DNA from 2 places in the Mycolicibacterium gadium genome. Region 1 is predicted to be linked to the other one. Evidence: predicted binding sites of a transcription regulator. Region 1 holds the regulator's gene; the other holds the start of a gene.
The links. Region 1 encodes LexA, which represses DNA repair genes until DNA is damaged. Its sites were predicted from a motif close to CGAACANNTGTTCG; they were not measured.
Positions count from the first base shown of each region.

Region 2: a site for LexA is predicted at 10,754-10,767, ahead of G6N36_RS29975 (HNH endonuclease signature motif containing protein). Genes of this name have one in related genera too.

Region 1 is NZ_AP022608.1:1,503,029-1,519,060, reverse strand. Features, by position in the region: gene G6N36_RS07565 (TetR/AcrR family transcriptional regulator) at 1-222, opposite strand, end outside; gene G6N36_RS07560 (hypothetical protein) at 296-1,060, shown strand; gene G6N36_RS07555 (DUF349 domain-containing protein) at 1,057-2,379, opposite strand; gene G6N36_RS07550 (DMT family transporter) at 2,547-3,422, shown strand; gene G6N36_RS07545 (class III extradiol ring-cleavage dioxygenase family protein) at 3,432-4,115, shown strand; gene miaA (tRNA (adenosine(37)-N6)-dimethylallyltransferase MiaA) at 4,112-5,020, shown strand; gene dapF (diaminopimelate epimerase) at 5,025-5,897, shown strand; gene hflX (GTPase HflX) at 5,943-7,358, shown strand; gene G6N36_RS07525 (alpha/beta fold hydrolase) at 7,515-8,261, shown strand; gene mbp1 (microaggregate-binding protein 1) at 8,314-8,553, opposite strand; gene G6N36_RS07515 (LGFP repeat-containing protein) at 8,972-11,014, shown strand; gene lexA (transcriptional repressor LexA) at 11,011-11,712, opposite strand; gene G6N36_RS07505 (LysM peptidoglycan-binding domain-containing protein) at 11,943-12,392, shown strand; gene nrdR (transcriptional regulator NrdR) at 12,555-13,025, shown strand; gene G6N36_RS07495 (PhzF family protein) at 13,035-13,721, opposite strand; gene G6N36_RS07490 (alpha/beta fold hydrolase) at 13,753-14,775, opposite strand; gene G6N36_RS07485 (proteasome assembly chaperone family protein) at 14,808-15,776, opposite strand; gene sthA (Si-specific NAD(P)(+) transhydrogenase) at 15,902-16,032, opposite strand, start outside.
Region 2 is NZ_AP022608.1:5,095,997-5,112,028, forward strand. Features, by position in the region: gene G6N36_RS25270 (acyl-CoA dehydrogenase family protein) at 1-476, opposite strand, end outside; gene G6N36_RS25275 (acyl-CoA dehydrogenase family protein) at 500-1,546, opposite strand; gene G6N36_RS25280 (ferredoxin) at 1,557-1,754, opposite strand; gene G6N36_RS25285 (SDR family NAD(P)-dependent oxidoreductase) at 1,851-2,645, shown strand; gene G6N36_RS25290 (MaoC/PaaZ C-terminal domain-containing protein) at 2,638-3,072, opposite strand; gene G6N36_RS25295 (NAD-dependent succinate-semialdehyde dehydrogenase) at 3,069-4,286, opposite strand; gene G6N36_RS25300 (FAS1-like dehydratase domain-containing protein) at 4,453-4,938, opposite strand; partial or broken gene G6N36_RS25305 (acyl-CoA dehydrogenase family protein) at 4,935-6,170, opposite strand; gene G6N36_RS25310 (acyl-CoA dehydrogenase family protein) at 6,167-7,303, opposite strand; gene G6N36_RS25315 (nuclear transport factor 2 family protein) at 7,403-7,798, shown strand; gene G6N36_RS25320 (VOC family protein) at 7,814-8,713, shown strand; gene G6N36_RS25325 (DUF3237 domain-containing protein) at 8,725-9,147, shown strand; gene G6N36_RS29975 (HNH endonuclease signature motif containing protein) at 9,190-10,749, opposite strand; gene G6N36_RS25335 (SMP-30/gluconolactonase/LRE family protein) at 11,039-11,965, opposite strand; gene G6N36_RS25340 (class I adenylate-forming enzyme family protein) at 11,962-13,518, opposite strand; gene G6N36_RS25345 (enoyl-CoA hydratase/isomerase family protein) at 13,642-14,409, shown strand; gene G6N36_RS25350 (cytochrome P450) at 14,414-15,607, opposite strand; gene G6N36_RS25355 (VOC family protein) at 15,659-16,032, opposite strand, start outside.

The DNA.
Region 1 (16,032 bases):
GGCCCGAAGTGCGAACGCCGCACCGAAGAGTTCTTGCTTGGACCCGAAGAAGTAACTGATCAGGGCGGGGTCCACGCCCGCGTCGGCGGCGATCATGCGCATCGTCGCCGCGCGGTAGCCGATCTCGACGAAGCGCGCCCGGGCGGCGTCGAGGATCTGCGCTCTGGTGTCGGCGCCGCCTGCGCGACGCCCGGGGCCGCGACGCACAGGCCCTTTATTCATCACGGTTGAATTATAGCCCTGGCTGATCTAGCCTCAATTCATCAGCGTTGAATAACTGATGAAGGGACTCGAAATGCCTGTTCGCACGGAAACAATGCCGGCCCGGCTGGTGCCACCGACCGATCACGGATACGTGATATTGGCGGCGACCGTGGACAGTCGGCTGCCGTTCTTGCCGAGCAGCCGACGCAAGGCCGCGCTGCTGTCCGCGCTGTCCGAGGACATCGCCCAGGTGGAGCAGGTGCACGGCGTGACGCAGGCGCTCCTCTTCGACGCGCGATTGGTCGCGCCCGGGATGGGCCATGACCTTCTTCGTGCGCGTGCGATCACGCCTGCGCGATTCGACGTGCTGGTGCTCATCGAGACCGTCGACCCTGAAACCGCGGTGACACTTAAAGGTGGTGACTCTTACCGTCGGTTGAAGGACCGGCTGGAATCGGAGGCGGCCAGGATTTATGAACTCGCCGCTTGCAACGTCCGGCGAATCGCCGATGTCGACCATGACCAGTCGTCGGTGTTCCTGTTCAACTTCTTCTACGCCGACGATCCGCGCCGGCTCCTCCGCGTATGGGAGGACACGGCGGGATGGTTCGTCGCCAAGACCGCGTTGCCCGACTCGACCGTCTTCGAGCCGCTACCCGGCGAACGCGACGATTACGGCATCATCAATCACGCGAGCTGGCCGAACTTCCGGACATTTCTTCCGCACCTGATCCTGCGGCCGTCGTTTCGACGTTTCGTACTGGCCACCTTCGAGTCGAACGGTGTTGCAGCACAACCAATTCTGTTTCGGCGGGTGATGCCGCAACAGGCGGTGGTGCGGGCCGCAGTGCGTTAGCGCTTGCCCAGGGCTTCGGCCGCGGCGTCGGCCCACTGTCGCCACTGCTCGGCGTTGGCCCGCGCCTCGGCGGCATCCTTCTCCCGCCCGGCAGCCGCAGCCTTCTCGGCCTGACGCTCGTACTGTTCTGCGCGAGCACGGAATTGATCGGCGCGCGCCTTCGCTTCGGGATCCACACCGCCGGTAGGAGCGTCGCGCACCTTCTTCTCGATCGCGCGCAGTCGGCGTTCCAGGTCGGCGCCCCGCTCGCGCGGCACCTTGCCGATGGCGTCCCACTTGTCGCCGATCGTCCGCAGCGCAGCCCTGGCCGCCTCGAGGTCGCTGGTGTCGATCTTCTCGGCTTCGGCGAGCAGCTTCTCCTTCGCCTCGGCGTTGGCGCGGAACTCGGTGTCGCGCTCGGCGTTGGCGGCGTTACGCGCCGAGAAGAACTTGTCTTGGGCCGCTTTGAGCCGTTGCCACAACGCGTCGTCGACGTCCTTGGCCGCCCGCCCTGCGGCTTTCCACTCGGTCAGCAGGTCGCGGAACGCCGCAGCCGTCGGACCCCAATCCGTGGAGTCGGCCAACGCCTCGGCGCGTTCGCAGAGCGCTTCCTTGGCCTGTCGGGCGCCGGCACGTTCGCGGTCGAGATCGGCGAAATGCGAGCCGCGCCTGCGGTTGAACGCCTCACGCGCCGTGGAATAACGCTTCCACAGCGCGTCGTCGGATTTGCGGTCCAGGCCGGTGATCGTGCGCCACTCATCGAGAATGTCGCGCAAGCGGTCGCCGGCGACCTTCCATTGGGTGGAGTTGGCCGCCAGCTCCTCGGCCTCCGCCGCCAACGCTTCCTTGCGTGCGATCTGGGCGGCACGATGCTCTTCGCGCTTGGCCTTGTCGGCCTGTGCGGTTTCGTCGGCATGTTCGATGATGGCGGCCAGCCTCGCGGCCACGGCGTCGACATCGCCCAGCACGTGGGCGTCGGCCAGCGTCTCGGCCAGCGCGGCCGCTGCCGCCTTGATCTTGCGGGCGTCGCCGGTACCAGACTCGAGCCTGCGCTCCATGAGAGCGACTTCGGTGTGCAGATCGTCGAAGCGCCTGCCGAAATGTGCGAATGCCGCTTCGGTGTCGCCGGCCTGCCACGACCCGATGATGCGTTCACCCGAACCGGTGATCAGCCATACGGTGCCGTCGGGGTCGACCCTGCCGAACCGGTGCGGGTCGCTGGTGGCGGGCACAGCGATCGTCGGTGCCGGCTTGCCGGGGCGCGGAGTGGGGCGCGGCGGCCCCGGCCTCGGGGCGGGTTTGGGGGAGGAGGCCTGGCCTCCCGGCTCGCTGATCGTCATGTTCGTTTCTCGTACCCTCCGCGCGGTGTTCCGCGCACCTGCCGCGCGACGCGGCGCCCAATAGCTGTCTCTTCCGCACGCTATTCAAACAGGTCGCCCCGCCGTTTGCGCACGGCTTTCACGATGCATCTGCCTACGCTCTGAACGACGACGACGAAAGGAGCCCGATGGTCAAGGCGGACTTCGCCGCCCTGCTGGCCCTCGGCGCTGCACTGTTCATCGCGATCGGCGACGTCATGCACCAACGTCAGGCGCACGAGGTGACCGACGAGCAGGTCAGTCACGCGGCACTGTTTCTGCAGTTGTTGCGCGATCGCCGGTGGTGGCTGGGCAGCCTGGTCGCGGCGGTCGGCTTCACGTTGCAGGCCGCGGCGCTGGGCCTCGGTTCCGTGCTGCTGGTGCAGGCGGTGCTGGTGACCTCGCTGCTGTTCGCCCTGCCGATCAACGCGCGGCTGTCACACCGCCGGGTGACGAGGTGGGAGTGGACGTGGGCGGCGCTGCTGGCCGCCTCGGTCGCGGTCATCGTCACCGTCGGCAACCCGACCGCGGGCCATTCCCGCGCCTCGTTCGAAACCTGGGGAGCGGTGGTCGCCGTGCTCGGGCCGGTGCTGGTGCTGTGCGTGATCGCCGGCAGCATGCTCGAGGGTCCGATCAGTGCCGTGCTGTTGGCGGTGGTGTCCGGCGCGTTGTGGGGCGTGTTCGCGGTACTGACAAAGGGCGTGGTTGATCGGCTCGATGACGGGCTTCTCGCGCTGCTCAGCACACCGGAGCTCTATGCGTGGGCCATTGTCGCGGTCGCGGGTACCGCGTGGCAGCAGTTTTCCTTCCGAGCGGGCTCGCTCACCGCGTCGCTGCCGACCATGACCGTCACCGAGCCGGTGGTGGCGTCGGCCCTTGGCGTGGTGATCCTCGGCGAGTCGCTGCGCCCGGGAGATGCGGGCTGGTTCACCCTGATCGCCGCCTTCGCGGTGATGGTCGTCGCGACCGGTGCGCTCGCCCGTGGCGAAGCGGCCGACGCGGGGCAGCGTGCGACGCGGCATTAGCGTGGTCACGTGCTGAGCGCCATCGCGATCGTCCCGTCGGCACCCGTCATGGTGCCCGAACTGGCCTCGGGTGGGGCAGCCGAGCTGGCCGGCTTGCGTGAGGCGCTGTTCACCGCCGCGGCGGCACTGCCCGCGCGGTGGATCGCCGTCGGAGCCGGACGCACCGACGGCGGCGTGACACCCCCGCACACCGGGACGTTCGCCGGCTACGGCGTCGACGTGCGGGTTGCGTTGTCGGCCGACGACTCCGGCGCGCCGACGGAACTGCCGTTGTGCGCGTTGGTGGCCGGCTGGCTGCGCGGGCAGGTCAACCCCGACGCGACCACCGAGGTGCGGATCTACGCCGACGACCATGGTGCCGGCGTGGCGCTGGACCTCGGTCGGCGGCTGCGCGCCGAGATCGACGCGGCCGCCGACCCCGTCGGGGTTCTCGTCGTCGCCGACGGCGCGAACACCCTGACCCAGCCCGCGCCCGGCGGCTACGACCCGGATTCGATCCCCGTACAGGCCGCCCTCGATGAGGCGCTGGCCACTGGCGATGCGACGGCGCTCGCTCGGCTGCCGGCCACGATCGTCGGCCGGGTGGCCTACCAGGTGCTGGCCGGACTCGAGCCCGAGCCGCGGTCGGTCAAGGAGCTATACCGTGGTGCGCCCTATGGTGTCGGATACTTCGTGGGCGTCTGGCGTCCATGACGCGTCCGATCGCGATCGTCGGCCCGACCGGCACAGGAAAGTCCGAGCTTGCGCTGGCGGTGGCCGAACGCCTCGGCGGCGAAATCGTGAATGCCGATGCCATGCAGCTCTACCGCGGCATGGACATCGGGACCGCGAAACTGACGGTCGCCGAGCGGCGCGGCATCCCGCATCATCAGCTCGACGTCCTCGAGGTGACCGAAACGGCGAGCGTGGCCCGCTACCAGCAGGCCGCCGCCGCGGACGTCGAGGCCATCGCCGACCGTGGCGCGGTGCCGGTCGTCGTCGGCGGATCGATGATGTACGTCCAATCACTGCTCGACGAATGGACCTTCCCCGCGACAGACCCGGCCGTGCGTGCCAAGTACGAGCAACGCCTCGCCGAGGTCGGTGTCGGCGCCCTGCACGGGGAGCTGGCAGGGGTGGACGCCGACGCCGCCGCGTCGATCCTGCCCACCGACGGACGCCGTATCGTGCGCGCGCTGGAGGTGGTCGAGTTGACGGGCCAGCCGTTCGCCGCATCCTTCCCGGCGATCGGTGCTCCTCGATGGGACACCGTGATTATCGGAATCGATTGGGAGACAACGCTTCTCGAAGAGCGTCTGGCGCAGCGCACCGACAAGATGTTCCGCGATGGACTGGTGGAGGAGGTCCGCGCACTGCTGGACCGCGGCCTGCGCAACGGTGTGACAGCCTCCAGGGCACTCGGGTACGCCCAGGTGATCGCCGACCTCGATGACGGCAACGACGGGACGGCGGCACGCGAACCGACGTTCGTCGGAACCCGGCGTTATGTGCGCAGGCAGCGGTCGTGGTTTCGTCGCGACCACCGCATCAGTTGGCTCGACGGGGCAGCGGCCGGCACCGTCGAGGAAACGCTGCGCATCTGGCGGGACGTATCCTGAGCAGGTGAAGTTCGCCAAAGGGCACGGCACCCAGAACGACTTTGTGGTGTTGCCCGACCCCGACGGCGAATTGACGCTGCCCCCCGCCGCGGTGGCCGCGCTGTGCGACCGCCGCCAGGGTCTCGGTGCCGACGGCGTCCTGCGGGTCACCAGGGCGGCCGCGGCGCATTCGGCGGGGGTCTTCGACCGGATTCCCGAGGGCGTGGCCCCGGACGACTGGTACATGGACTACCGCAACGCCGACGGGTCGATTGCGCAGATGTGCGGCAACGGGGTCCGGGTATTCGCGCACTACCTGCGCGTTTCTGGGTTGGAGAGCCGCGACGAGTTCGTCGTCGGATCGCTGGCGGGTCCGCGGCCGGTCGTGCTGCACGACTGGGACGCCACGCGCGCGGATGTCACCGTCGAGATGGGCAAGACCAACCAACTGGGTGTCGGCGAGGCGATCGTTGGCGGCAGACCGTTCGCGGGCCTGGCGATCGATGTGGGCAATCCGCATCTGGCGTGCGTCGACCCCGTCATGACGTTCGGCGAACTGGCGGCGTTGGACGTCGCGGCGCCGGTGTCGTTCGACCGCGCGCAATTCCCCGAAGGAGTCAACATCGAGGTGCTGACGGCTCCGGTGGACGGGGCCGTGTCCATGCGGGTGCACGAGCGTGGTGTCGGCGAGACGCGTTCCTGTGGCACCGGAACCGTCGCTGCTGCCGTCGCGGCGCTGGCGTACGGAGGTGCGGGCACCGGCACACTGCGGGTGCACATCCCCGGCGGCGCCGTCACCGTCACGATCACCGACGCGTCCAGCTACCTCCGCGGCCCGTCAGTCCTGGTGGCCGAGGGCGAACTATCCGAGGAATGGTGGCGTGCCGCCCAGCGTTAATTCATGTGCATCGGCAGCACCGGCCGTGCCAGTCTGTATTCGCTTATGACGTATCCCAAATTCCCAGTCAACGAGACACCCAGCGCGGGTGAGCTCGCCCTCGAAGACCGCGCGGCGCTGCGCCGCGTGGTGGGTTTGTCGACCGAACTCTCCGACGTCTCCGAGGTCGAATACCGCCAGCTTCGGCTGGAACGCGTCGTGCTGGTCGGCGTGTGGACCGAGGGCAGCGCCGCGGACGTCGACGCCAGCATGGCCGAGCTCGCCGCGCTCGCCGAGACCGCCGGCTCACAGGTGCTCGAAGGTCTCGTGCAGCGCCGCGACAAGCCGGACCCGTCGACGTACATCGGCTCGGGCAAGGCGCAGGAACTGCGTGAAGTGGTGCTTGCGACCGGGGCCGACACGGTGATCTGTGACGGAGAGCTGAGCCCTGCGCAGCTCAACGCGCTGGAGAAGGCCGTCAAGGTCAAGGTGATCGACCGGACCGCGCTGATCCTTGACATCTTCGCCCAGCACGCCACGAGCCGCGAAGGTAAAGCGCAGGTGGCGTACGCGCAGATGGAGTACATGCTGCCCAGGCTGCGCGGCTGGGGTGAGTCGATGTCCCGGCAGGCCGGGGGCCGGGCCGGCGGAGCCGGTGGCGGTGTGGGTACCCGCGGGCCGGGCGAGACGAAGATCGAGACGGACCGCAGGCGCATCCGCGAGCGAATGTCCAAGCTGCGCCGCGAAATCAAGGACATGAAGAAGATTCGCGACACCCAGCGCAGCCGCCGGCTGGCCAGCGATGTGGCGTCGATCGCGATCGTCGGCTACACCAACGCGGGCAAGTCGAGTCTTCTCAACGCACTGACCGGCGCCGGTGTCCTCGTGGAGAACGCATTGTTCGCCACGCTCGAACCGACAACGCGCCGTGGGGAATTCGCCGACGGCCGGCCCTTCGTCCTGACCGACACGGTGGGGTTCGTCCGGCACCTGCCGACCCAGTTGGTCGAGGCGTTTCGGTCTACTCTGGAGGAGGTCGTCGACGCCGACCTGCTCGTGCATGTCGTCGACGGCTCCGATGTCGGCCCGCTGGCGCAGATCAACGCGGTGCGCCAAGTGGTCAACGAGGTGGTTACCGATCATGACGGCAAACCGGTCCCAGAGCTGGTGGTGGTCAACAAGATCGACGTAGCAGACGACCTCGCGCTGGCGCAGCTTCGGCGGGCCCTGCCGGATGCGGTGTTCGTCTCCGCACACACGGGTGACGGTCTGGGGCGGCTGCAGCAGCGGATGGCCGAACTCATCGCTCCGACGGACACGGCGGTGGATGTGACGATTCCCTATGACCGCGGCGATCTGGTCAACAAGGTGCATGCCGACGGTCGCATTGATGCGACCGAGCACACCGCCGACGGCACGAGGATCAAGGCTCGCGTGCCGATTCCGTTGGCGGCCACGTTGAGCGAATACTCAACGTTCTAGGTTGGGCGCCGATACCATCGGCGGATGACGCGGCTCGACCCCTTCCGCCACCCGCGGGCGCGCGACGAGTTCATCGCCAAATACGACGCCGTCGTCGCCGACTGACCCGTCGATTGCGAAGAGCGCGACCTCACTACCGAATTCGGCGCCACGCATGTGATCGTGAGTGGTCCGGAGTCGGCGCCGCCGCTTGTTCTCCTGCACGGGGCGGCGGCCACCGCGACCATGTGGCGTCCGGTCATCGAGACGCTCAGCGCGACCTATCGGTGCTATTGCGTGGACACGATCATCGAAGGCAACAAGAGTATTGCCAGCAGACGGATCCTCGGCAAAGTCAAACTCGTGGAATGGTTGCGCCGGGTGTTCGCTGCGCTCGATATCAAGCAGGCAAGGGTGGTCGGCCTCTCCTACGGCGGCTGGCTCGCGGCCAATCTCGCGCTGCACGCGTCCGAACTTGTACATCGTCTTGTATTGCTTTGTCCAGCAGCGACATTCGCACCTATTACTCTCAAGTTCTATCAGGGGGTATTCTCGGCGAGCCTCTCGCGATCACCGGAGCGGGCCCGCCACTTCGTGCAGTGGCTGTCGAGTACGCCGAATGTGGAGGCCGACCCCATAGCGGATCTCATCGTGACGGCACTGCTGTCGAACAAGCCGGTCCCCACCGGGTTGACACCACCGACGGTACTTTCCGACGACGCACTTCAGCGGATCGCCGTGCCGACAACGGTTTTGATAGGGGATCGCGAAGTGATCTACCGCGGCGGTCCGCACGCAGCGATTGCCAGGGCGCAACGGTTGATCCCAGACGTCCGGACGGACCTCATCCCCGGTGCCAACCATATTCTGACTCTCGACTGTCCGAAAGAACTTGCGGCCGAATTGCTCACTGCACTGGCCTGATAAAGCCAAAAGATCCCCGAACCCATGAGGATTCGGGGACCTTTTCGTAAAGCTAGTTCTGCTCGGCTTCCTGGCGCTTCTCGGCGGTCTTGGCTGCGCCGCGCGCAGCCTCGGCTTCGGCTTCCTTCTGGGCGGCATTGCGCTGGGCCTCGGCCTTGTCCTGCTGAGCCTGGCCTTCGCGGTACAGGTCGTCACGTCCGGCGACCGCGCCCGCGACCTCCTTGACCTTGCCCTTCACGCCCTCGACGACGCCTTTGATGGCTTCCTCGGGTCCGCTGTTCTTGTCCGACATTCGTTGTCTCCTTGCTGAGGGGTCAGGTGGTCATCAGATCCCCGATTAGGCGGTTCGCTAAACCCATTCCGCGCCATGGTGGCTGACGTCACATCGCTGTCCGGCGTCGGTTGATAGCGGTATAGCTGCCGCGGCAACAGAACTCGCGAGCCGGGAGTCAAAAGCGATGGCTGCGTATGGTCACCGTAGATGTCGGGCGCACATAAACCCCGATTTCATTCCGATATGAGTTTCTTGTATCCGGTCGCCGGGCAATTCGATTCGGCGCTTCGCTGGGCAAGATCCGAAGATTTTGCACATAGCCGAGGTATTTTCTGTCTCAGAGTTTGCGTGTGTTCTTTGGTTATCAACGTCTTCTGACGGACAGTTGACGGGCGCGATACGTTTCATGGAATTTGCGCCGACTGTGGGAGGGTCAATGAGCGGGCAGCAGAGTCGGCGCCGCATGGTGCGTTATCGGCTCGGAATCAGTTTGCTGACATTGTCGATGGCTGTCTTGTTGGCACCGATCACGGCGGCGCAACCGGATGCCGACGCTAACGCAGCGATAACCGCGGCGTGGGAGGCCAGCGGCGGTGACGGCGGCCCACTGGGACCCAAAAACGGCGGCGTCTACCCGGCCGGCCCCGGTTTCGGCCAAAACTTCGCTGGCGGCAAGATCTTCTTCACGCCTGCGACCGGCGCACACTTCGTACAGGGTGCCATCTTGGAGAAGTACGAGTCGCTCGGTGGCCCAGCCGACAGTGATCTGGGGTTCCCCACCATCGATGAGGGGCCCGGGCGAGCGCCGGACAGTCGAAACGTCACGTTCAGCGCGACGGACAAGCCGGTCATCTTCTTCACACCTGCGACCGGCGCACGTGTGGTCCGTGGGCCGATCAACGCCGCGTGGGACAAGCTCGGTGGTTCGTCGGGCACACTCGGCGTACCAGCGGAGGACGAGGTCTACAAGGGCGACGCCGTCTCGCAGAAGTTCACCGGCGGCGAATTGTCGTATGACATTCGCAAGAAGTCCTTCACCACCGTGCCGCCGGAACTTGCAGCTCAGTTGGGCGACCTGCAGTTTCCCGATGATCCGACCGCGGCGATCAATGCCGCCCGGCGCGCCGCCGGAGGACCGCTGGGGCCGCTGGGCGCCGCCGACGGAGCGCCCTTCCCGGTCGGCAAGGACGGACTGAGGCAGAACTTCGCCGGCGGCGCGATCTTCTACACACCTGCCACCGGTGCGAACGTCGTGACCGGACAGGTGCTGGCCAAGTACGAGAGCGTCGGCGGGCCCGAAGGCGATCTCGGCTTCCCGCTCACCAGCGAGGTCGATGGCGGGCTGTCAACTGCCAGCCGCATGTCCAGCTTCGCGGCCGAGGACAAGCCGGTCATCTTCTGGACGCCGGATCACGGTGCGGTGATCGTGCGGGGTGCCATGGCGGCAGCCTGGGACCGGCTCGGCGGGGCCAAAGGCGAGCTGGGCGCGCCGATGGCCGACCAGACGGAGGCCGGCGACGTCGTCACGCAGCGCTTCACCGGTGGCGTCATTTCGTGGGACCGAACGAAGAACACCTTCAGCACCGAACCGGCCAATCTGGCCGCCGAATTGGCCGGACTCGAGGTGCCGGGTCAGCAGTCGGCGCCCGAGACGCCGGGCAGCCCGCAGGCGTCAGATTCGGACGACACCAACAAGTGGTGGAAACCGAACGTGTGGTGGCTGCTGGCGCTCGTGCCGTTGGTGGCAGTGATCGGAGCCGTCGTGCTCGCGATCGCGCTGCGGCGCCGCAACAAGACCGATCCTTTTGCGCCCGACGAATCTCTTGCGATGCAGGACGTCCGGTTCAGTGGCGACGCCGATGCCGCGTACAGCACCGCGGCCGCTCCGGATCGGGTGACCAGCGACGACGAGTACGCCGCGGCGATGTTCGGCGATCGCTACGCAGGCGAGGAATTGGGCTCACTGCCCCGCCGGGGCGAGGATATGACACCGGAGGCCGTGCCCGAGGAGGAAGACCTTTGGGGTGCGCCGTCGTCGGCATCGAGCGTTCAGGAGACCGCGCAGGATGCCGAGGACGCCAAGGATAACGACGAGCCGCCGGCCCCTGAAGGCGAGTCCGACGATGAAGACGACCCGGACGCGGTCGATACGGCCCCGACTCGTATTCAGACCGGCGAAGCGGTGATCGCGGCCGCGGCGGCGGCCGCCGCGGTCAAGCGCGACCCCCTCATCGATACCGGACGCCATGCCCGGATCGAGGTGGACGACGACCTGCCGTCGCAGCGCGTTGCTTTCATGGTGCCGCTCGACGACCCGAACGAGGCACCAGAGGGCTACCCGGTCAAGGCGAATACCAAGACTGGTGTGTATTGGACACCCAGCAGTCCGTTATATGACGACGCCCGCGCCGAAATCTGGTTCGCCAGTGAGGAACTCGCGCGCGTGAACGGTTTCGTCACCGACGATGAGGCGCGCTAGATCTTACGGATCACCGTCACGACCTTGCCAAGCACGGCGGCGTCGTTACCGGGAATCGGATCGAACGCCGGGTTGTGCGGCATCAGCCATACCTGACCGCGCGTGCGCTTGAACGTCTTCACCGTCGCCTCACCGTCGATCATCGCGGCGACGATGTCGCCGTTGTCGGCAACGTTCTGTTGACGCACGACCACCCAGTCGCCGTCACAGATCGCCGCGTCGACCATGGAGTCGCCGACCACCTTCAGCAGGAACAGCGAGCCCTCGCCGACCAATTCGCGCGGTAGCGGGAAAACATCCTCGACGGCCTCTTCGGCCAGGATCGGGCCGCCGGCGGCGATGCGGCCCAACACCGGGACGAACGTCGGCTCCGGTAACGCATCCGACCCTGCGACGTCGGTGGCGACGACCGGGGGGCCGCTGTCCGCCCCGCGCACGTCCACGGCGCGTGGCCGGTTGGGGTCGCGTCGCAGATAGCCCTTGCGCTCCAGAGTGCGCAACTGGTGGGCCACCGACGACGTCGACGTCAGCCCGACCGCGTCGCCGATCTCTCTGATGCTCGGGGGATAGCCGCGACTGGTCACCGAGGCGCGGATCACATCGAGGATGGTGCGTTGACGCTCGGTGAGCCCGGTGTCGAGCCCACCGCGCCCGCCGGTGCCGGCTGCGCCACCCGGGGTATCGCTGCTGGAGTCCATGGCGCGAATCTAGCCCGCGGCCGCCGATTAATCAAACATGTGTTCGAGGCGTGTCGGATCGCCACGTGCTGGTGAGACCTTGACGACCCGGAGACGACTCGGGCATCAGAACTTGTCGGTGGGTGCCGCTATCGTTTGGCAACAGTTCGATCACATGTTCTATTAATCGAACACCTGAGCGAGTATGTTCGAACACACAAGCGAACGACCTTGGACCGGAAGGCAGGAAGATGACGATTCTCGAGACGCGGGAAATCCAGGCAACACCTGTGGTCAGGCCGGGTGTCCGGCCCGCGGGTGCACGGCGGCGGCCGCCGTCACGGCGGCCCGGCGGCGCTCCGGTGCGGTACCGCAGCTCCGGTGTCCTCGTGTCGCGCGCTCCGCGCCGGCGCCGCCCCATCACCCCGGTCACGACGGTCCTGTTGGCAATGGTCGCCGCAGGCATCACAGTGTGGCTCGGCCTGGTGGCACAGTTCGGCGGTGTCGTCGGCGAATCGGCCCCAGTGCCCGACCGGCTCGCGGTGGTTCAGGTGCAGACGGGCGAAACGCTGCAGCAGGTGGCGGGCCGAGTGGCGCCCGATGCGCCGGTGGGAAGCGTTGTCGACCGGATCCGCGAACTCAACCAACTCGACACGGTGGCGATTCATGCCGGCCAGACACTGATCGCACCGATCAGTTGACGGTGCGCTGTGGGCGGTGAAAACATCAGCCCCGCAAGGGTATTCGGTAACACCACGATGGGATATGTGCCAATCAGCACGAACCTGGGCTCGCGAACTCCCGCGCAGGTACGCTCAGAGGCGTTCGGGTTGGTCGTTTGGTGGTGTGGCGAAGGAGCGGTGATGCACTGTCCGTTCTGTCGTCATCCCGATTCCCGAGTGGTCGACTCCCGGGAAACCGACGAAGGCCAGGCGATTCGCCGCCGCAGATCATGCCCGGAATGCGGTCGTCGCTTCACGACGGTCGAGACGGCGGTGCTCGCCGTCGTCAAACGCAGCGGTGTCACGGAGCCGTTCAGCCGGGAGAAGGTCGTCAAAGGCGTGCGCCGCGCCTGCCAGGGCCGGGCGGTCGACGACGACGCGCTGAATCTGCTTGCTCAGCAGGTCGAGGACGCGGTGCGAGCCACCGGTTCGGCTGAGGTCCCCAGCAATGAGGTGGGCCTGGCCATCCTCGGTCCGCTCCGTGACCTCGACGAAGTCGCCTACCTCCGGTTTGCCTCGGTCTACCGCGGATTCACGTCGGCAGAGGATTTCGAGCGCGAGATCAAGGAGCTGCGTGAGCATCGCGAATCTCCACAGCCGGCCCAGAGCTGACCCGCCCCCTCACTCGATCTGTTTCGTACCGTCGTTGACGACGCGCCCTGCGACCCGCACCCAGCCCTCGGGGCTCCACTCGGTGGATATTCTCGACCCCTTACCCTGCACGATCTCCAGGTCCTGGCTGAGGTAGTCGGTGATGCGGACCGCCGCGGCGCCGGTGGCCTCGTCCTCCGGGACGCCGAGATCGGCGGCGAACATCCTTGAGCGGATCACTCCGGCGGCTTTGTCGAGCCAGGTCCACAGATAGTGCTCGGCCGCATCGGTGTAGTCGGACGGATCCGCCGCCATCAGTTCGTCGACGGACGCGAGGTCATAGATCGCGAAGTCCGGAGCCCATTCCGAACGCGCACTCACGGCCGTCAGATCGCCGTCGTAGGTGACCTGCACGATGCCCGCGGGCACCTGCAAGGTGTTGATGGCGAAACCCTGCTCGCGCAGCCACCACGAGGCACCCACGGTCGGATGGCCCGCAAAGGGCAATTCGACGGCCGGGGTGAAGATCCGCGCGTGCGCCGTGCTGGAGCCGCTTTGCGGCAGATCGATGAAAATGGTTTCGCTGTAACCCAATTGGGTGGCGATCCGTTGACGGTCGGTGGGCTCGACGGTGCTGTTGTCGACAACGCCTAGCGGATTTCCGAAGTTGCCGTCGGGGTCGGTGAATACCCGCAGTACCGTTACGTCGATGGCCATGGACCGATGCTACCGAGGTGCGTCGACGTCTTCAGGTGGCGCTGCGCTCGTCGTGGTCCATCGCGTCGAGTACGGCGACCCGGGTGTCGGCCGAGCCTGAGATCGCACCCTCTTCGATGCCGGTGCGCAGCAATCCGCGCAGATAATCCTGGTCGTAGACCGCGGGTTCGGTGGAAAGAATGAACTGCTCGAGAACCTCGACGAACCGGTCTGGGTCGTCGTGGAACGGGAAGTGCCCGGAACCCTCGAAGATCTCCAGCAGTGAGCCCGGCATCGCCGCATGTGCCAGACGGGCATGACTGACCGGTATCACCGAGTCGGCACTTCCCCAAATCAATTGCACCGGAACGGATTGCGTCAAATAACATCGATCGAGCATTGTGACAACTTGGCCGCGCCAGTCCACTACCGCGCGCAGCGTGCGCGCGAAGGCCGACGAGGCCGTCGGCTCCGGCAGATCCGCGAGGATCCGAAGCACGTCGGGAATGTCACGGCCCAGACCTGTCGATCCGAACATCGCTCCGGCCACACGTCCGACGGCGTGCACCGCCGGCAGCACCAGCGGTAGACGCAGAAACGCCAACGCCTCGCTGCCCATCGGCAGTGAGGCGACCCGCAGCGCGATGTTGACGTCTTTGGTCACGCCGCCGGCTCCCACGAGGATCAGCCGCTCGACGAGCTGGGGGAACTGGTAGGCGAACTGCATCGCCACGCCGCCACCCAGGGAGTGGCCGACGACAGTGACCCGGTCGACGTCGAGCACGCTCAGCAGGTCACGCATCCCGTTGGCGTACGCGGCCACCGAGTAGTCGGCGCGGGGCTTATCGGACTTGCCGTGGCCCAGCAGATCTGGCGCGATGACGGTGAATCGCTGGGCCAATTTCGACTGAACCGTGCTCCAGGTGGTGGAGTTGTCGCCGATGCCGTGAATCAGCAGGATCGCTGGTCCAGAGCCCGCCACTCGATACGCGCGCCGGTACCCGTGGATAGTGCGGAACTCCAACTCGGGTGTGAGTTCCCGAACCGGGCGCAGGTTGGTCGGTCGCGCGGCCATTGCGACAACTTAGCTGCCCTTCCGGACGGGCGCTATTTGGCGTCGCCGTCTTTGCCCCTGTCCTGCTGCCGGAGGAACCGCTCGAACTCCGCACCGAGCTCCTCGCCGCTGGGCAGATCCTCGTCGTGGGCAAGCAGCGAGCGGTTCTCCTGGGCCGCGGCGAAAGCGTCGTACTGACGCTCCAACGCGGTCACCACCTGGGCCACCTCGGTGCTGCCCTCGACCTGCTCGTTGATCTTCTGCAGTATTTCGGCGCCCGCGGCGTCCAGCGCCTGTAGCGGGATCTGGAGCCCGCCGGTCTTGGCCACCTCGGCCAGCAGCACCTCCGCGGCGGCGGGGTAGTCGGTCTGGGCGAGGTAATGCGGCACGTGCACGGTGAATCCGACGACCTCGTACCCGTGCTGGGACATCCGGAACTCCAACAAATTCGACACACTGCCCGGCACCTGCACCTCGCCGACCCACGGCTGATGTTCGGCGATCAGTTCCTTGTCGTTGGAGTGTGCCGTCAGCGTGATGGGACGGGTGTGCGGGACGGCCATCGGGATGGCCCCCAGGCCGATCACCCGGCGCACCCCGAGCCGCTCGGCCAGCAGTCGCACGGCCGTCAGAAACCGCTCCCACCGCAGGTCCGGCTCCAGGCCGGCAAGCAGCAGAAACGGCGTGCCGACGCTGTCGTGCATCGCGTAGAGGCTGAGTTCGGGTTCCTCGTAGTGGGTGAAGTGGTCGGTCTTGAAGGTCATCAGGGGGCGCCGCGATCGGTAATCCAGCAGTTCGTCGATCGCGAAGGAGGCCACCAACTCGGTGTCGAGGGTGTTCCTGAGGTGCTGGGCGGCCAGCTTGATGGCGTGGCCGGCGTCGGAAAAGCCCTCGAGCGCATGGATCAACACCGGACCGCGGCCATCCGCCGACGTCAGCTTCGGGGCCGGAAACTCCAGCTCGTACATGCCGGTCTGGTCCGGTTGGTAACGCTGCTCGGGTTGATCTGCCTCGTCCGCCATCTTCGCGCCTCCTCGACGGTGTGAAAAGCGTGATCGCCTTTCCCAACGTGACAACCAGTGTGGCCCACGTTGCGTTACCCAAACGTACGACCCCGGCCTAATGCAGCTCGCCGAAGCGGGAATCGCTAATGGCGAAATTGATTCAGAGCACGCAGTTTGTTCATCACGTCCAGCGCGGCGACCTTGTAGGCCTCGGAGAACGTGGGGTAGTTGAAGACCGCGTCGACGAGGTATTCGATGGTTCCGCCGCAGCCCA
Region 2 (16,032 bases), 3.6 Mb from region 1:
GTCCAGATCTTGCGGCCGTTGATGCGGAAGACCGGTCGGCCGTCGACCTCGATCGCCTCCGCCTTGGTCTTGAGACTGGCAAGGTCTGATCCGGCCTCGGGCTCACTAAACCCTTGGCACCAACGCACCGCACCCGACAACAGCCCCTGCAGTAGATCGGCGCGTTGTTGCTCGGACCCGAAGAGCCGCAATGCGTTCGACAGATGGCCGACACCTTCGATCGGCGGTGCGCCTGCGCGTCCCAGCTCGTCGTTGAGGATTGCCTCGTAGATGGGTGAGAGCCCGTGGCCGCCGTACTCGGTCGGGAACGACAGGCCGATGTAGCCGGCTTCGTAGAGGGTCTGATGCCAGGCATTGGCGGCGTCAGCCCGTGCGCTGGGGTCCTCCGGGATCGCGGCGGCTGCGGCGTTGTCGTGGAGCCAGGTGCGCAGCCGCGCGCGGAATTCGGCTTCGTCTTGAGTGTCGGTGAAATCCATGGTTCTCCGGGTGCTCGCGGAATCTAACCCAGGTCCGGATCGGTCAGCCGCATGTCGGCGATCGCCTGGTATTGGTCACTTTCATCACCGAACAGCCTGCGATTCAACAGTGTTCGGCGAAGGCGCAGATGTGCGACGTGCTCCCAGGTTATGGAGATGCCACCGAGAACCTGCATGGCCGCCTCGACGACGTCGCGACCTGCGGCAGATGCATAGGCCTTGGCTGTGCGCGCCGCGAGCAAGGCCTCGCGCGGTGCCAGGTGGTCGACCGCCCATGCCGCGTGCCAGAGACAGCTACGAGCTCCCTCGAGGCGGACGAGCGAGTCGGCCAGAATGTGCTGGACGGCCTGAAAGGTTCCGATCTTGACGCCGAACTGCACGCGTTCGCCTGCGTAGCCGACGGCGTCATCGAGCGCCCCCGTCATCACCCCGATCAGGTCGGCGGCGACGGCGGTCAGCGCCATCGCCATGGCGGAGTCCCACCGGCGTGCGTCGATTGGATCTCCCACCGACGTGGTGGCGCCGAGATCGGAGGCGGATAGGGGACTGATCGACCGCGTCAAATCCAGGCCTTCACGCCCCGATGCAGTATCGATGGCGGCGTAGACCAAGCGCCGGCGATTTCCATCGGAAAGAGCCAAGAGCGCATGGGTGGCGCCTGCGGAGTCAAGGACTACACCGCGGTCTTCGGAATCGGCGAATCCGGACAGGTCGTCCTTCAACACCGGCGCCATGCGCAGAGCGCCCTCGGCCACCAGGTCGACTTCCTTTTCCGCACCGGCGGCGTAGAGCAGTTCGGTGGCCAGGACCGCCTGTCCGAGCGCGGGTAGCGCGCTCAAGCTGCGCCCCAATTCCTCGATGGATAGCGCCGTCTCGACGCCGCTGGCCTCCAGCCCGCATGTCGCGGGCGCGCGAAACGCGGGCACGCCGACCTCGACGAGGCGCTCCCACTGCGTGTCCAGACGGTCATCCGACGCGATGTCATCGGGACCTGATGTGGCGGTGGTGTCAGCCAATCGCCTCATCGTCTCGCGCAGCAGCTCTTGCTCGTCTGTCAGCCCGATGAACATCGTTCGATGCCTATCCGTCCTCGCGCAGCGTCAGCGCGATCTTCGGGCAGAGCTGAACGGCCTGCCGAACGTCGGCCTCCCGGTCGGCGGGTATCTCGTCGACGGTCACCACGGCAAGGTCCTCGTTGTCGAGTTCGAAGATGTCAGGGGCTATGCCGACGCAGACGGCGTTGGACTCACAGAGGTCGCGATCCACGTCTACCCGCATCCTCTACCCCTTCCCGACGACAGGCATCAACGGTCTGCCATGATAATGGATGATAGAACGAATATTGTTCAACTGTTACACACCGGAGGATTGCCCATGGCCCGCCTTGACAAGCGAAACGTATTGGTCACCGGCGGTGCTCAGGGGCTCGGGCGCGCGATCTCGCGGCGGCTGGCTGCCGAGGGCGCACACGTGACGATCGTCGATCTCAATGCCGACAAGGCGGCCGAGTGCGTCGAACTCATCGGAAAAGACGGCGCCACGGCGAAGTTCGTCCAGGCCAACGTCGCCAAACGCGAGGAGATTGCCGCCGCGGTGGAGGCCGCCGCCGTCGACGGTGCGTTGCACGTGCTGGTCAACGCCGCGCAGTACTTCGCCATGCCCAAGGCGCTCGAACTCGTCAGCGACAAGGACTGGGAGCTGTCGGAGGCGACGGGTCCACGCGCGACGTTCCGCTTCATGCAGCTCGCGCACCCGTACCTCAAGGCGGCGGAGAAGTCGTCGGTGATCAACTTCGTGTCCGGCTCCGCGCTGGGTGGCATCGCCTACACGGCACCGTATTCGGCGGCGAAGGGAGCCATCGGGGCGCTGACCAAAGTGGCGGCCAACGAATGGGCCGCGCACGGCATTCGCGTCAACGCCGTATGCCCGTTCGCGCTGACCGATGTGCAGCGCGACATGATCGGCACCGAGTGGGACAACTACACGCGTACCGCCGAGGCGTCACCGATGAAACGCGGCGCTGACCCCGACGCCGAGATCGCGCCTGCGGTGGCCTTCCTGGCCAGCGACGATTCATCCTTTGTCACCGGAACCGTGCTGCACATCGACGGCGGGATGACCGAGTTGTCCACCGTCGACTATTCGAAGTCGCCCGGCGTGTTCAAATAGCCAGCGCCACGGTGGCTTCACCCGGTGTTGTGCTCGTGCCGTTCTGGTCGATGACGTCGACTTTGAGGTGCACCAACGCGAGACCGTCGACGATTTCCTTGCCCATGACCTCGCCGACCGCGCGCAACTCGTCACCCTTCTGGTTCATGCTCCGGTACTTCGCGTTCAGCGATCGGATTTCGCCGTCGTCGCCGATCCACTGCCGCAGCATGTTGACCAGGTAGGCCAATCGCAGGTTGCCCATCCCGAACGCGCCCTTCTCGTTACCTGCGGCCCTGCCGGCCTCGTCGTCCATGTGAATGGGGATGAACTCGTCGTTGACGGCCGCATAGCGGTTCCACTCGGCGAAGCCCGTGGTTCGGACGAACTCCGGGAGTCGGTCACCGATGTTGATCGACTCGAAAACGGGCGAATTCGATTCAGTCACAATGCGATCCCCAATACCTTGGTATCGAGATACTCGGTGATACCCGCACGAGCACCCTCACGGCCGAGCCCGCTTTCCTTGATGCCGCCAAACGGCACCGCGGCCGAGATCGGGTTGATGTCGTTGATGCCGATCATGCCGAAGTCCAGCGCTTCGGCGACCCGGATCGCGCGACCGATATCCCGCGTGTAGATGTATCCGGCGAGTCCGTAGCTGGTGGAGTTGGCCATCTCGATGGCCTCGGCTTCGTCGTCGAAGACCAGGACCGGGGCGATGGGACCGAATGTTTCTTCCGAGCAGATCACCATGTTCGGGGTGACCTCGGACAGGATGGTCGGCGCGAAGAAGTGACCACCGTCGAACGTGTCACCAGTCAGTTGCGTACCTCCGAGCATCAGCGTGGCGCCCTTGGCGACCGCATCGTCGACCTGGCGGGTCATCTTGCTCAGGGCCGTCTCGTCGATGAGGGGGCCAACTGTCGTTCCCTTCGCCAATCCGTCTCCGGGAACAAGCTTTTCCACTCGCTGCCGCAACGTCTCGAGAAACGGCGCGACGATCGAGCGGTGCACGATGAACCGGTTGGGGCAAATGCATGCCTGGCCCGTGTTGAGGAATTTCACGAGTGCTGCGCCCTTGGCGGCGTGCTCGGGGTCGGCGTCGTCGAACACGAGAAACGGTGCGTGCCCACCGAGTTCCATCGACACCCGCTTCATCGTGGCACCCGCGCGCGCAGCGATCATCTTCCCGATCTCGGTCGAGCCGGTGAAACTGATCTTTCGAACCTGTGGGTCCGACATGATCTCCTCGGCCACCGGTTCTGGATCCGAACACGTCACCAGGTTGACCACACCGGCGGGCACACCGGCGTCTTCGAAAACGCGAAACGTCTCGATCGCGCACAACGGCGTCTGCTCGGCCGGTTTGAGCACCGACGTGCAGCCAGCGGCCAACGCGGGAGCAACCTTCCGGGTGATCATCGAAATCGGGTAGTTCCACGGTGTGATCGCCGCGCACACCCCGACCGGCTGCTGTAACACCAGGAAGCGCTGATCCGCGCGTGACGATGGAATCACCTCGCCGTAAACACGTTTGGCCTCCTCGGCGAACCACAGCAGAAAGTCGGCGGCGTAGCCGACCTCGGTGCGAGCCATCCGCAGCGGCTTGCCCTGCTCCTTCGTCATCAGGGTCGCCAGCTCGTCCTGGCGTTCCAGCATGATTCGGTGCGCCGCAACCAGGATGTCTGCCCGCTCGTAGGCGGGCTTCGGCGCGGCCGCCGTCGGCGACGGTGTCCAGCACCGCGCCGGTCGCGGGGTTGATGCTCGAGAAAGTCATGCCGGACGAGGCGGATTGCCACTTCCCATCGATGTACACGGCTGCCTCTCAGTATCGGATCAGGGTGTCGATGCGAGTGCGGACGACCTCGCCTCGCTGATTGCGCAGTTCGCGTTCCAGTTGCACATAGAGCATCTGACCTAGTCGCCCCCCACGTTCGGTGGCGTCCTTGATCCGCCACCGCCCGGTGATCACGTCACCCGGTCGCATCGGCTCACCGAACGCGAACTCCACTCCGCCGTTGAGGACATGTTGCCCAGGCTCGCCGGGCTGGGGAAGTGCGTATTGCGCGGGTCCGGCATCGGGGGGCTGTATGGGCCACGCGAACGGATTGAAGTCGTCGGGAGCGATGACGCCACCCCATCGAGTGGTGCGAGCATAGTCCTCGTCCCAGAACAACCGCGGCGGCTCATGTGGCCAGTAAGTGGCGATCGCCCACCGGCGGATGTCCGAGGAATCGATGGGGAACGCCGGAGCGTCCTGCTCGTGCCAGACGCCGATCGCGGCGCGCAAGCGGTCGGTGATCAGGGTCATTGTCGTGTCCCACCTCGTTGCACATCCTTGAAGGGAACGCCCCGATCTGCGGCATACTCGCGCGGAAAGTCCAGCACGCGTTCAGCAATGATGTTGCGTGCGATCTCCGTCGTGCCGCCACCGATGCACACGGTCTGCCGAGACAGGTACTTCCGCCCGATCGCCAGGAGGTCCTCGTTTGCCGCACCCACCACTGCCCCCGGGCCGGCCAGCGCCACAGCGGCATCCAGATTCAGGTTCTCGCAGAGTGCGTAGTACAGGCGGGTGATAGAGCCTGACGCAGGCGGCATCAGCCCGGTGGAAACACCGTGAAAGACGCTCTCGCCCAGCGCTTTCTCGACGAGGCGGTGCGCCAGCGCACGCCCCGCCAGCCGCCGCGCCCACCGATCGCCGGACTGACCGGTGGCATGCACCAGAGCTACGAGATCGAAAGCGCCATCACGTCTTTCCTCGGAGGCGCCACAATTTGCGTACTCGGAGCCCTTCGCCACTGCGCGACGCTCGTGGAACAACTGCCTGGAGGCGACGGCCCAGCCTCCTCCGACCTCGCCGACCACGTGCTCGTCGGACAATTCCACGTCGTCGAAGAACTCTTCGCAGAACTCAGCGGACCCGTTGACCTGACGGATCCGTCGCAGGGTCAGCCCCGGGGACTTCAGCGGCACCAGGAACATCGTCAGCCCCTCGTGCTTGGGCACATCCCAGTTCGTGCGCACCAGACACAGGCCGAAATCTGCGGCGAACGCACTGCTGCTCCAGGTTTTGGCGCCGTTGAGAATTCACTCGTCGCCGGCTCGGTCTGCGCGGGTCGTGACACCCGCCAGATCGGATCCGCCGCCCGGCTCCGACAACAGTTGACACAACACCTCCTCACCGCGCAGCGCCGCCGCGATCCGCGTGCGCTTCTGGTCCTCGGTGCCGGCGTCGAGCAGGGTTGCGCTGCAGATCGTCAGGCTTGGAATGTTCAGTACCAGCGGCATCTCGTAGGGTTCGGCGACCGCGTTGAACGCGGCCTGGTACGCGTAGTCCAAGCCCAACCCGCCATACTCCGTCGGAAAGCAGATGCCTGCGAATCCGCCGTCATAGAGCCGACGTTGGAGCTCTCGTGCCCGCTGCCAAGTCCTCTCCTCGGCGCGATCCAGCAGGGGCGGGGTGTTGGCGGTCAGCGGCGGCATGTTGTCCGCGAGCCAGTCGCGTGCTCGGTCGGCGAACTCGGTGGGAGTCTGGTTCATCGCGTGGCAGCCAGTTCATCCGACAGCACGAATACGTTCTCCTGGTGTTCCTCGGTAGTGCCGTAAAGAGTCCGATTGAGTTCCACCCGCCGCAGGAAGACGTGCAGGTCGTGCTCCCACGTCACGCCGATACCGCCATGGAGCTGGACACAGTCCTGCACGATGGCGGCCGAGTACTCGCCGACGTAGGCCTTGGCGGCGCTGACGCTCAACGCCGCGGTTAGGCTGCGATCACCGACGTCGCGTACCGCGGTGGTGACGATCGCGCGGCACGCCTCCAGCTGCATCTTCATGTCGGCGAACCGGTGTTTGAGCGCCTGATAGGAGGCCAGCGGCCGCCCGAAGCTGTGTCGCTCCCGGGCCCACTCCACGGTCCTGGCGAACACCGCATCGAGGATTCCGATCATCTCGCACGTTTGAAGCAGCTGCGCAATCTGGGACTGACGCGCAATGAGATTCGGTGTCTCGTGCGGGGTTCCGACGACCTTGTCCGCATCAACCTCGACTCCGGTGAATCGAACGGTCGCGTAGTCGCGCACCAGATCGATCGACGGCACCGGCTCGACCGTGACGCCCGGAGCATCGGCGGGCACCACCACCTGGATCGTCTGATCGTCGGCACGGCCCGTCACGAGGTAGTAGTCACAGCCGTTGCCCGCCTCGACGCGATCCTTGATTCCGTCGATCCGGTATCCGTTCGTCGACTTCGTCACGACGGTTGTGGGATCTGCGCCGAACCGCGCACCGCGTTCGTCCACCGCCCATGCGATGACGGCCGCACCTTCGACCAATGTGGCGATCATGTCAGCGTGCTGCGTGCTGTTGCTCGCGTCGATCAAACCGGCCAGAGCCGCGCTGACCGGAATCAGCGGTCCGGGCGCGACGGTGCGGCCGATCTGCTCGGCGACCGAAGCCAGGTCGCCCACACCATTGCCGGACACGCTGCCGCCGCCGAGTTCGTCGGGCACCAGCAGACTGGTCCAGCCCAGTTCGGCGGCTTTTCGCCACCAGTCGCGGTCGTAAGTGTCACCTCGTCTGTGCATCTCACGGACGTGCTCGATCGACGCGTCGCGGTCGAGGAACGCGCGGGTGGTCGACAGAAAAAGGTCGACCTCGGCAGCCGCACGCGTCATCTCGGCCTCTCTCCGCACGGTTGGCAGGTGTTATCAGTTAGACAATATATGTCATAGTGTTCTGGCCCCATCGTGTGTTCAGCTCCAGGAGGGCCTGCTGTGCCGTTGCCAGTCGAGGATGTCGTCGAGATCGAGCGGTTGGTCAGCCGATACAACTTCGCGTTCGATCGCCGCGACGCAGAGGGATTTGCTCACTGCTTCACCGCTGACGGCAGTTTTTTCCTCGGTGATGACGAACAGACCCGCGGACACGACGGGCTGGCGGCCTACGTCGCCGCTACGGCGGTGTCCGGCCAGCTTCGCCACGTCACCACGTCGGTGTTGGCTGAAGGGGACGGCACGTCGGCGACCAGCCAGGCGTACTGCACCGTGTTCGTCTCGAACCCGGGCGGGGGATATCAGGTGATCGCGCAGGGGATCTACCGAGACGAGCTGACGAAAAATGCGGACGGATGGCGCTTCTGCAAACGCAGGTTCGACCAGGACCCGGCTTGAGTGAGGATTGATGTCGTGATCGCAGTGGGCAAGCAGTGGCACGTGAACCACATCGTCGACGACTATCGGACCATCACCCAGTGGTACCGCGACGTGTTCGGAGCGGTCGACGTTTTCACCGACGAGTGGCTGGACGCCGAGAAGCGCTGGGCGTCCATGGTCGCCATCGCCGATCTGGCCGTCGACGTCATGGAGCCCACCGCCGAGGGTGCAGATCTACCGCTCGGAAAGTTCTTGACGCGGTTCGGCAGGCACTTCCACGCCTCTGCGTACTTCGTGGACGGCCCGCCGACCGAGATCTTCGATGCGCTGACCGCCCTGGGCGTGCGGTGCTTCGGGCTGGCAGGCGCCGGCCGCGACGTCATGGTCGAGAAACCGATGAGTCCGGTGTTCACCCACCCCAGGGATACCGCGGGCCAGCTCGAGTTCATGCCTTTTTCGACTGCTCGACCGGGACCGCTCGGAGTCCCGGGGCGATGGGAGGACCCGCGCTTCGTCGACGGGTGGAGCAATGAACCGTGGCGCATGCATCCGCTGGCGATCACTGGTTGGCGGGTCGGCGTGGTGGTTCGTGATCTCGATCGCGCCACCGACATCTATCGCGCACTCGGGGCCGACGTCGTCGCGAAGGACGACGGGAAACACGCAGAGCGCAACCGACTCGAACTCGGTGCGAATACGACGATCGACCTGATCAAGCCGCTGACCGAGGATTCGGTGGCAGGCAGGGATCTGGCCCGTAACGGCGAGATCATGCATTCGTGCATCTTCGAGACTGCTGATCTCGCCGCGGCGGAGGCCCACCTTGTTGCCCATGACATCGTCATCGCCGAGCACGACGGCGATCGATTGATCACCGATCCAGCGAGCTGTTACGGCGCGGTGTTCGAGTTCGTCGCCGCGGAACGAGGGTGACGGTGACCGCGGTGCCAACGTCTCTGGATGCCACGTTGCGTCCGCTGTGCCACGTCACCTACGAGCTCGCCGAACCGATCGCGATCTCGACGGGACCGTCGGGAAGCCGGACGATCGGTGAGATCACCAGCGCACGTTACGAGGGCGAGCGGTTGCAAGCATCCCTCAAAGGTCGTGCGGCCGCCGACTGGGCATTCGTCGAGCCGTCCGGGCGGGTCCTCGTCGATGCCAGGCTCACGCTCGAAACTGACGATGGCGCAACGATTCTGGTCACCTATACCGGACGGATGAATGCCGCCACCGCGGGGGTCTACTCTGCGATGTACTTCGAAACCGGTGACCCGCGGTACGAGTGGTTGACCCGAATACTCGGCGTTGCCAAGGGATCCTTCGCGGGTGAGAGTCTGGAATACGAGGTCTACGAAGTCGTGTGACCGATGGGAGCGACCTGCGTGGCAGGTGAGTCGGGCCGACGCCTAGAGGGGGTCGTCGTCTTCATCGTTGGGTTTGAGAAGGCGTTCGGGGTGGTGGAGGTTGTTGGTGCGGGGTTGGCCGGTGTCGAGGTGCGGAGGCGGTATCCATTGGAAGCGGCCGTCGGGGCCGCGGCGGGTGGTCCACTCGGTGTCTTCGATGAGTTGGTTGTTGGGGCCGCAGGCGAGGGTGAGGTCGTCGATGTTGGTTTGGCCGTTGAGTTTCCAGTCCTCGACGCCGTGGTGGGCTTGGCAGTCATAGAAGGGGGCGGTGCATCCCGGGGCGGAGCAGCCGCGTTCGCGGCCGAACAGCGCGAGTTTCTGCGCGGCGGTGGCGCAGCGTTTGGCGCGGCCGAGGTGCAGCGTTTCGCTGGTGTGTTCGTCGAAGACGGCGAGGTAGTGGTGGGCGCCGCGGGCTGCCATGGCGATGAGGTCGCGCATGGGTAGGCGGGTGCCGCCGCCGGTGACGGCGTACCCCGCGCCGGCTTGGAGTTCCTGCAGGGTCGTGGTCACGACCACGGTGGTGGGTAGGCCGTTCAGCGTCCCGAGAGTTCTGGAGCTCAGCAGCATCTCGAGGGCGGTGGCGAACGCGTCGTGAGTGTATTGGGCTTTGGTGCGGAACTGCAGGTCGAGGAGCGGCTCGGGTTGCGGCAACGGCGGGTCGTCAGGATGTGTGGCGAACGGATCGCCCTCCCCGGCAACGTCATCGGCGGGCTCGTCATCGGCCGTTAGCGCGTCGGTGTCCACTGGTAGCTCGTCGCTCAATGGTTTCGGCTGCGGCTCGCGCTCCTCGGTGAAGGGCAGCGTGTCTTGTGCGGTCGGAGCCTGCTCGGGCGGGGTGTCATCGGAGGCGGGCGATGGCGTCTTTGGGTGGCGGTTGCGTTCGGCGAATTTGGCGAGGACAGGTTCGAGTAGGGCGCGAGTTTTCGCCGAGATCCATCCGGACAGGTGGCTCAGGCCGTCGGGTTGTTGTGGGCCGAGGGTGAGGCCGGCTTTGCGGGCGGCGGCGTCGGCGGGTTCGTCCCCGTCGGGGTGCAACAGAGCCAGCAGGTGGATGGCGGCGATGGTCAGGGAGTGCGGGTCCAATTCGGCAGCGGCGCTGGCGAGGCTGTGTTCGGCTTGACCGCGGGTGACAGGGTCGATGGTGGCCGGCAGGGCTTTGAAGAACTTGCGGACGACCTCGACGTGTTCGTCGCCGAACAGTCCTGCCGCGAGACCGGCGGCCGTGTGTTCCCACTCCGGTGGTAGGTCCTGACCCTGCGGGGTGCGCTTCGGACCGAGCAGACGGGCGCGCGCGATTGATTTCAGGGCCGCGCCCTTGCTCATCCGGGTGCGCAGGGTGAGTAGCTGCCATAGCGAGGTAGCCCCCAATTGTTTGGGGTCTGCTTCGCGGTCCAACCGCGCCAGGATGGCGTAGCCCGTCATTGGAACACGCTGCGAGGCAGTCTGAATGGCGTCGAAGCACGTGAGCAGGTCGCGGTGCGACGGACCGTCTACCTCGGCGTTCAGCAGCGCGTCCACACCGGTGGTGTAGGCGGCGACCGCGTCCATGAGAGGCATCCCCATGAGTCGAACATACGTTCGGTTACCGACAAGTCCGGTCAAGTATGTGACAATTGAAACTGTTGGGGCAAAAGAGTTTTCACGATTCTTCGGGGACGGAGCCCGGCGACGCGAATCTCGGGGCGAGCATCGCCAGATTTCGGTTGGCGATCCGGCGTCCGTCGGGAATATCCGGCCGTTGGCGATCGCCGACACCACGTCATCAAAGCGGGACTCGGAGGTCGCGGCCGTCGTCGCGGAACTCGCTTGCGATCAGCGCCGTAAGCCGTCGCGTCGCGTCGTGTCAACGGGGCTACACGAGAGCAGAGCGCCAATCGTCCACGACCACCAGGCGACCCGACGATGCCAGCGTGATGAACAGCGAACGGCCGTCGTGGCTGAGCGCGACGTTGGTGGTCATCGGGTCATCGGCGACAATCGCACCGAGCAGTTGACCATCGGGCGAAAACGTCGTCACCCCACCGGTTCCCACTGTAGCGACAATGATCGCGCCGTCGGGAGCGACGCAAAGTCCGTCGGCACCGCCGAAATTCATCGGTCCGCCACTCGGCACCGTGGCCAGCCCCCGCGCGGAGCCGAGGCGGCCGGGGCCGAGCACCTCGAACTCCCAGATCCGCCGCGTCCTGGTCTCGGCGACATACAGCGTCGATCCGTCCGGGGAGAGCGCCACGCCGTTGGGGAGTTCCAGTGGGTAAACGATTTCGCGCAATTGTCCGTCGGGGGTGCCGTACAGGACGCCGGTGAGGTTTCGGCTCCGTCCCTGCACCGCGAAGCCATCGGTGACATAGAAGCCGCCCTGCGCATCCACGCAGATGTCGCTGGGCCGCGCCAACGGTAGTTCATCACCACCGATACTCGTGAACGTCGTTGTGAGAGTCGTGACCTCACCGTCGGCGGAGACGATCTGCAGTTGCGGGGTGACGGGTTGATCGGGCGCGCCGGCGGGCAGGAACAACGGCACGGAGCCGGTGATGGCGAACGGCCATGGCCTGACGGCAAACCGGGAGCCGCCGTTCTGGCACACTATGATTCGGCTGTCGGGCAATCGAGCCATCCCATTGGGGCCGCCCCCGGTCACAACGAATGTCTCCACCGTGCCATCGGCGTGCACCCGGCTGATTCGGCCGTTGGCGATCTCCGAGACCAAGACCGAGCCGTCGTCATCGACCACCGGACCTTCGGGAAAGCCCAATCCCGATGCGATGCAACGTACTGTCACACGGCCGCCTCGTCGGGGCTTTCGAACAGCGCGCGAATTCCCGGCTGGCTGACTTTCATCGATGGGGTTCGGGGGAGTTCGTCGACGATCTTCAAACCGGCGGGCACCTGATATCGGCTTAGCCGCCCACGGAGGTAGGTGAGCAGATCGTCGGCGGTGACGTCCTTGCCCTCGACGCACTCGACGGCTGCGACCGGAACCGCGCCGAGTCGTTCATCGGGCACGCCCGTCACCCCGGCATCGCGCACGGCGGGATGCGAACGTAGAGCGGCGACGATATCGGCAGGTGTGACCTTGAAGCCGCCCCGGTTGATGACATCGTCGGTGCGTCCGTCGACGAAAAGGAATCCGTCGCTGTCGAGGCGCCCGAGATCGGTCGTGCGTACCCATTCCCCGCCTGCGGTGCGCACTTCAATGACGCCCTGCTCGCCTGCAGGGACCTCATGGTCACCATCCGCCGCGACGATGCGTATCTCCCGGCCGGGTTGGGGCCGGCCCACACTGCCGCGCTTGGACTCGGCCCATTCGTGGTGCAGCTTCAGATTCCATCCCGCGACTCCGCCCGCGAACTCCGTCGCACCATAGGAGGGCAGCACGGCGACGCCGTATTTGTCTTCGAACGTCTCCTGCAGGTGGGCCGACAGCGGTGCGGTGCCCGATGTCACCACCTTGACGCTGTCGAACACGCCGGGGTCGACGTCGGCGTCCAATACCATTGCCAGCGCGGTAGGGACCAGGCTGACGGCCTTGGGTCGGTGCCGGACCACACGATCGATGAAATCGTCGACGGTGAACCGCGGCAACAGTGCGATCTGGCGGCCCTGACACACGTAGAGCAGTGTGCGGAACAGTCCAGACATGTGCACCAGCGGCGAACTGACGATCATCACACCCCGTCGCAGCCGTGGGCCGGTCTCGTCGTGGGACCCGTAATGAGCGCTGGCCGCTACGATTGTGCGTTCGAACGCGCTGTATGCCAATGGAATCCGCTTCGGCGGTCCCGTTGTTCCGCTGGTGAGCATCTCCACCGCGACTGCTGGATCGGATTGGCGGAACGGCCCGTCGCCGGGGGATTCGAGGCCCGTCACGACCTCGACAGGGCGGTCGGTCACCGATACGCGAAGGCCGAGCGCCCCCGTCGCGGCCTCCTTGACGCCCGCCCGGTCCCAGTCGACACCGCACGCCACCACTGCGGGTAGGCGGAGGTCGCGCATGTCGTGGCCCAGACCCTCGTCGCCATGTGACGGATTGAGCGTGACGATGCAACAACGGGCCAGCAGCACTCCCAGCATCGCCGCGATCATTGCCGGATCGTTGCGCAACACCAGGCCTACCGGGGCGCCCGGGGCCAGACCAGCCGAACTCAGGCGGTTTCCTACTCCGTGGGCGACCGCTGCGAGCGACCCCCACGTTGTCCATGTGCCGCCGAACTCTATTGCGCCGGCATCAGGGTCGATGCCGAGGATCGCCTCGATACGGTCGGCGAGATCGGGTCGCGAATCAACCACATCCTCGGCGCGGTCGTCAGATTTGGTTGCGTCGGACCCCGGCATCACACCTCCCGATCTGCACCGATGATCTGCGGTCTCGACCGGCGAACGGACCGGTTCGTCGGTATGAGACACTTACACACTATATGCATATCTGTTGCATCACGACTTCGATTGGGGTTAGCGGTGGACTTTCAGAGGATCCTGTTCGATGTCAGCGATCACATCGCGACCATCACCATCAACCGCCCGGAGCGGCTCAATGCCACCGATGATCTGACCCGTACCGAGCTCGGGCAGGCGTGGGCGCGGGTACGCGACGATTCCGACATCCGCGTCGCCATCATCACAGGCGCAGGTGACCGCGCCTTCAGCGCAGGCCAGGACATCCGTGCCACCGCGCAGTCGGGTATCCGCAACAAGGTGCCGGGCTCGAGGCTGCATCACAACGTCTGGAAGCCGGTCATCTGCGCTCTCAACGGAATGGTGGTCGGGGGAGGGCTACACCAGGTGGCCGACTCCGACCTGATCATCGCGGCCGAGCACGCCGAGCTGATCGACACCCACCTGATGGTCGGCAACGTCTTCGCATTGGAGCCAACGGTTCTTCTGCGCAGGATGCCCCTGTCGATGGTCATGCAATTGGCGCTGATGACCAAGGACGGGCGGATCAGCGCCCAGCGGGGGTATGAGATCGGGTTGATCAACGAGGTCGTGCCGGCCGATCGTCTGCAGGAGCGCACGCGAGAGATCGCACTGGCGATCACGAAGTTGAGCCCGGCGACCGTGCAGGCCTCGATCAAGGGAATGTGGACGAGCCTCGACGTCGGATTGCACGCCGCCCACGACGTCGCCTACCGCTATGTCCTGCAGCACCAGATGACCCATCCCGATTACCTCGAAGGCATGAAGGCCTTCGCCGAGAAGCGCGAGCCGCAGTGGGTCGTCGACTGAGCGCTCAGCGCAGCGTCATCTCCACGCTGGTATAGCCGCGCACCGTCGCCGTCAGCACACGTTCGTGTGCGCCGATCGCGTAGTCGGGAAAGTGCTTCGCGACGTATTCGAAGACCATCTGCGCCTCGCGCCGAGCCAGCCACTGGCCGAGGCAGATGTGGATGCCCCAGCCGAAGTAGACATCGGTGCCGCGCGGACGGTTGATGATGAAGCGATCAGGGTCGTCGTAGCGACGCTCGTCGCGGTTGGCGCTGCCCAACAGCAACAGCACCCAGTCACCGGCATCCATGGTCACACCGTGTAGCTCCACGGGACGCGTCAGTGTCCGGGCCACCCAGTGGCTGGGGGTGTCGTAACGCAGGGCCTCGTTGACCGCGGCCGGAATCACGCTGTGATCGCTGACGATTCGCTGCCACTGGTCGGGGTGGTCGTGCAATGCGACCAGACCGTTGGAGATCAGCTTCTGGGTGGTCTCAGAACCCGCCGCGGAAAGCAGATTGCAGAACATCAACACCTCGTGCGGCGTCAACGAGCGGTCGTCGCCGATTTCGGGGTCGTGGAAGGTGGCCTGCAGCACGATGCTGATGAGATCGTCGCCCGGGTCGGTGCGGCGCCTGTCGATGAGATCGCCGATATAAGCGCTGATGTTGCGGTTGGCCTCGATAGCACTTTGCGGCATCGCGACTTCGCCTTCGTGCCTGGTCAAGAACGCTTCCCACCACACCCTCAGCTGTTCGCGATCGGCCTTCGGCACGCCGAGTAGGTCGCCGATCACATCGGTGGGCACGGCGAAGGCGAAGGCTTCCATTGCGTCGACGGTGGTGCCGCGTTTGAGCTGACCGAGGTGATGGTCGACGACCGCCTGCAGGGCACCCTCCAGCGAGGCGACGGCGCGGGGGGTGAAGAAGCCCTTCAGGACGCCCCGGATGCGGTCGTGTCGCGGCGGGTCCATCGAGATGACGGAATACTTGCGGCCGTCGTCGTCGGGATTCTCCGGCGCCGGGCCGAGCTTGGATGAGTACGTTTCCCAGTCCCGCAGCGCGCCCGCCACGTCTTGGAACCGCGACAGCACCCACCAACGGTCGTCGGGATCGCGATACACCGGCGCCTCGTCGCGAAGCCGACGGTACACCGGATAGGGGTCGTCGAAGACGGCTTTCGAGAACGGTGAGTACATCAACTCGCTGGTCGCGGGCACAGACGGACTCTACCATCCAACTGAACAACAGAACGAATTGTGATTAGTTGCTCAGTCGCGGCGTATGCGCTCGATGAACTCGAGCAGGTTTCCATCGGGATCGGTCAGCATCAGCCCGCGATTGCCGCCGCCGAATTCGACCGTGCGATCGGGCAGCAGTTTTCCGCCGTGCTCGACCACGGCTGCGGCAAGAGTGTCGACGTCATCCACGCGGAAGGACAGATGGGTGAAGCCGAGAGCGTTCATCTGGCGTGGCGCGCCGTCGCCCGTTGTGCCCACTGTGGGATAGGCCAGCAGTTCCAGGCGGAATCCGTCGCGCTCGAGGTAGACCAGATCGAGCACCAGTTCGGCGACGTCGAGCAGTCGTGCGGACGATTCGTCATCGACGTGCATCTCGCCGATCTTGGTGAATCCGAGCGCTGAAC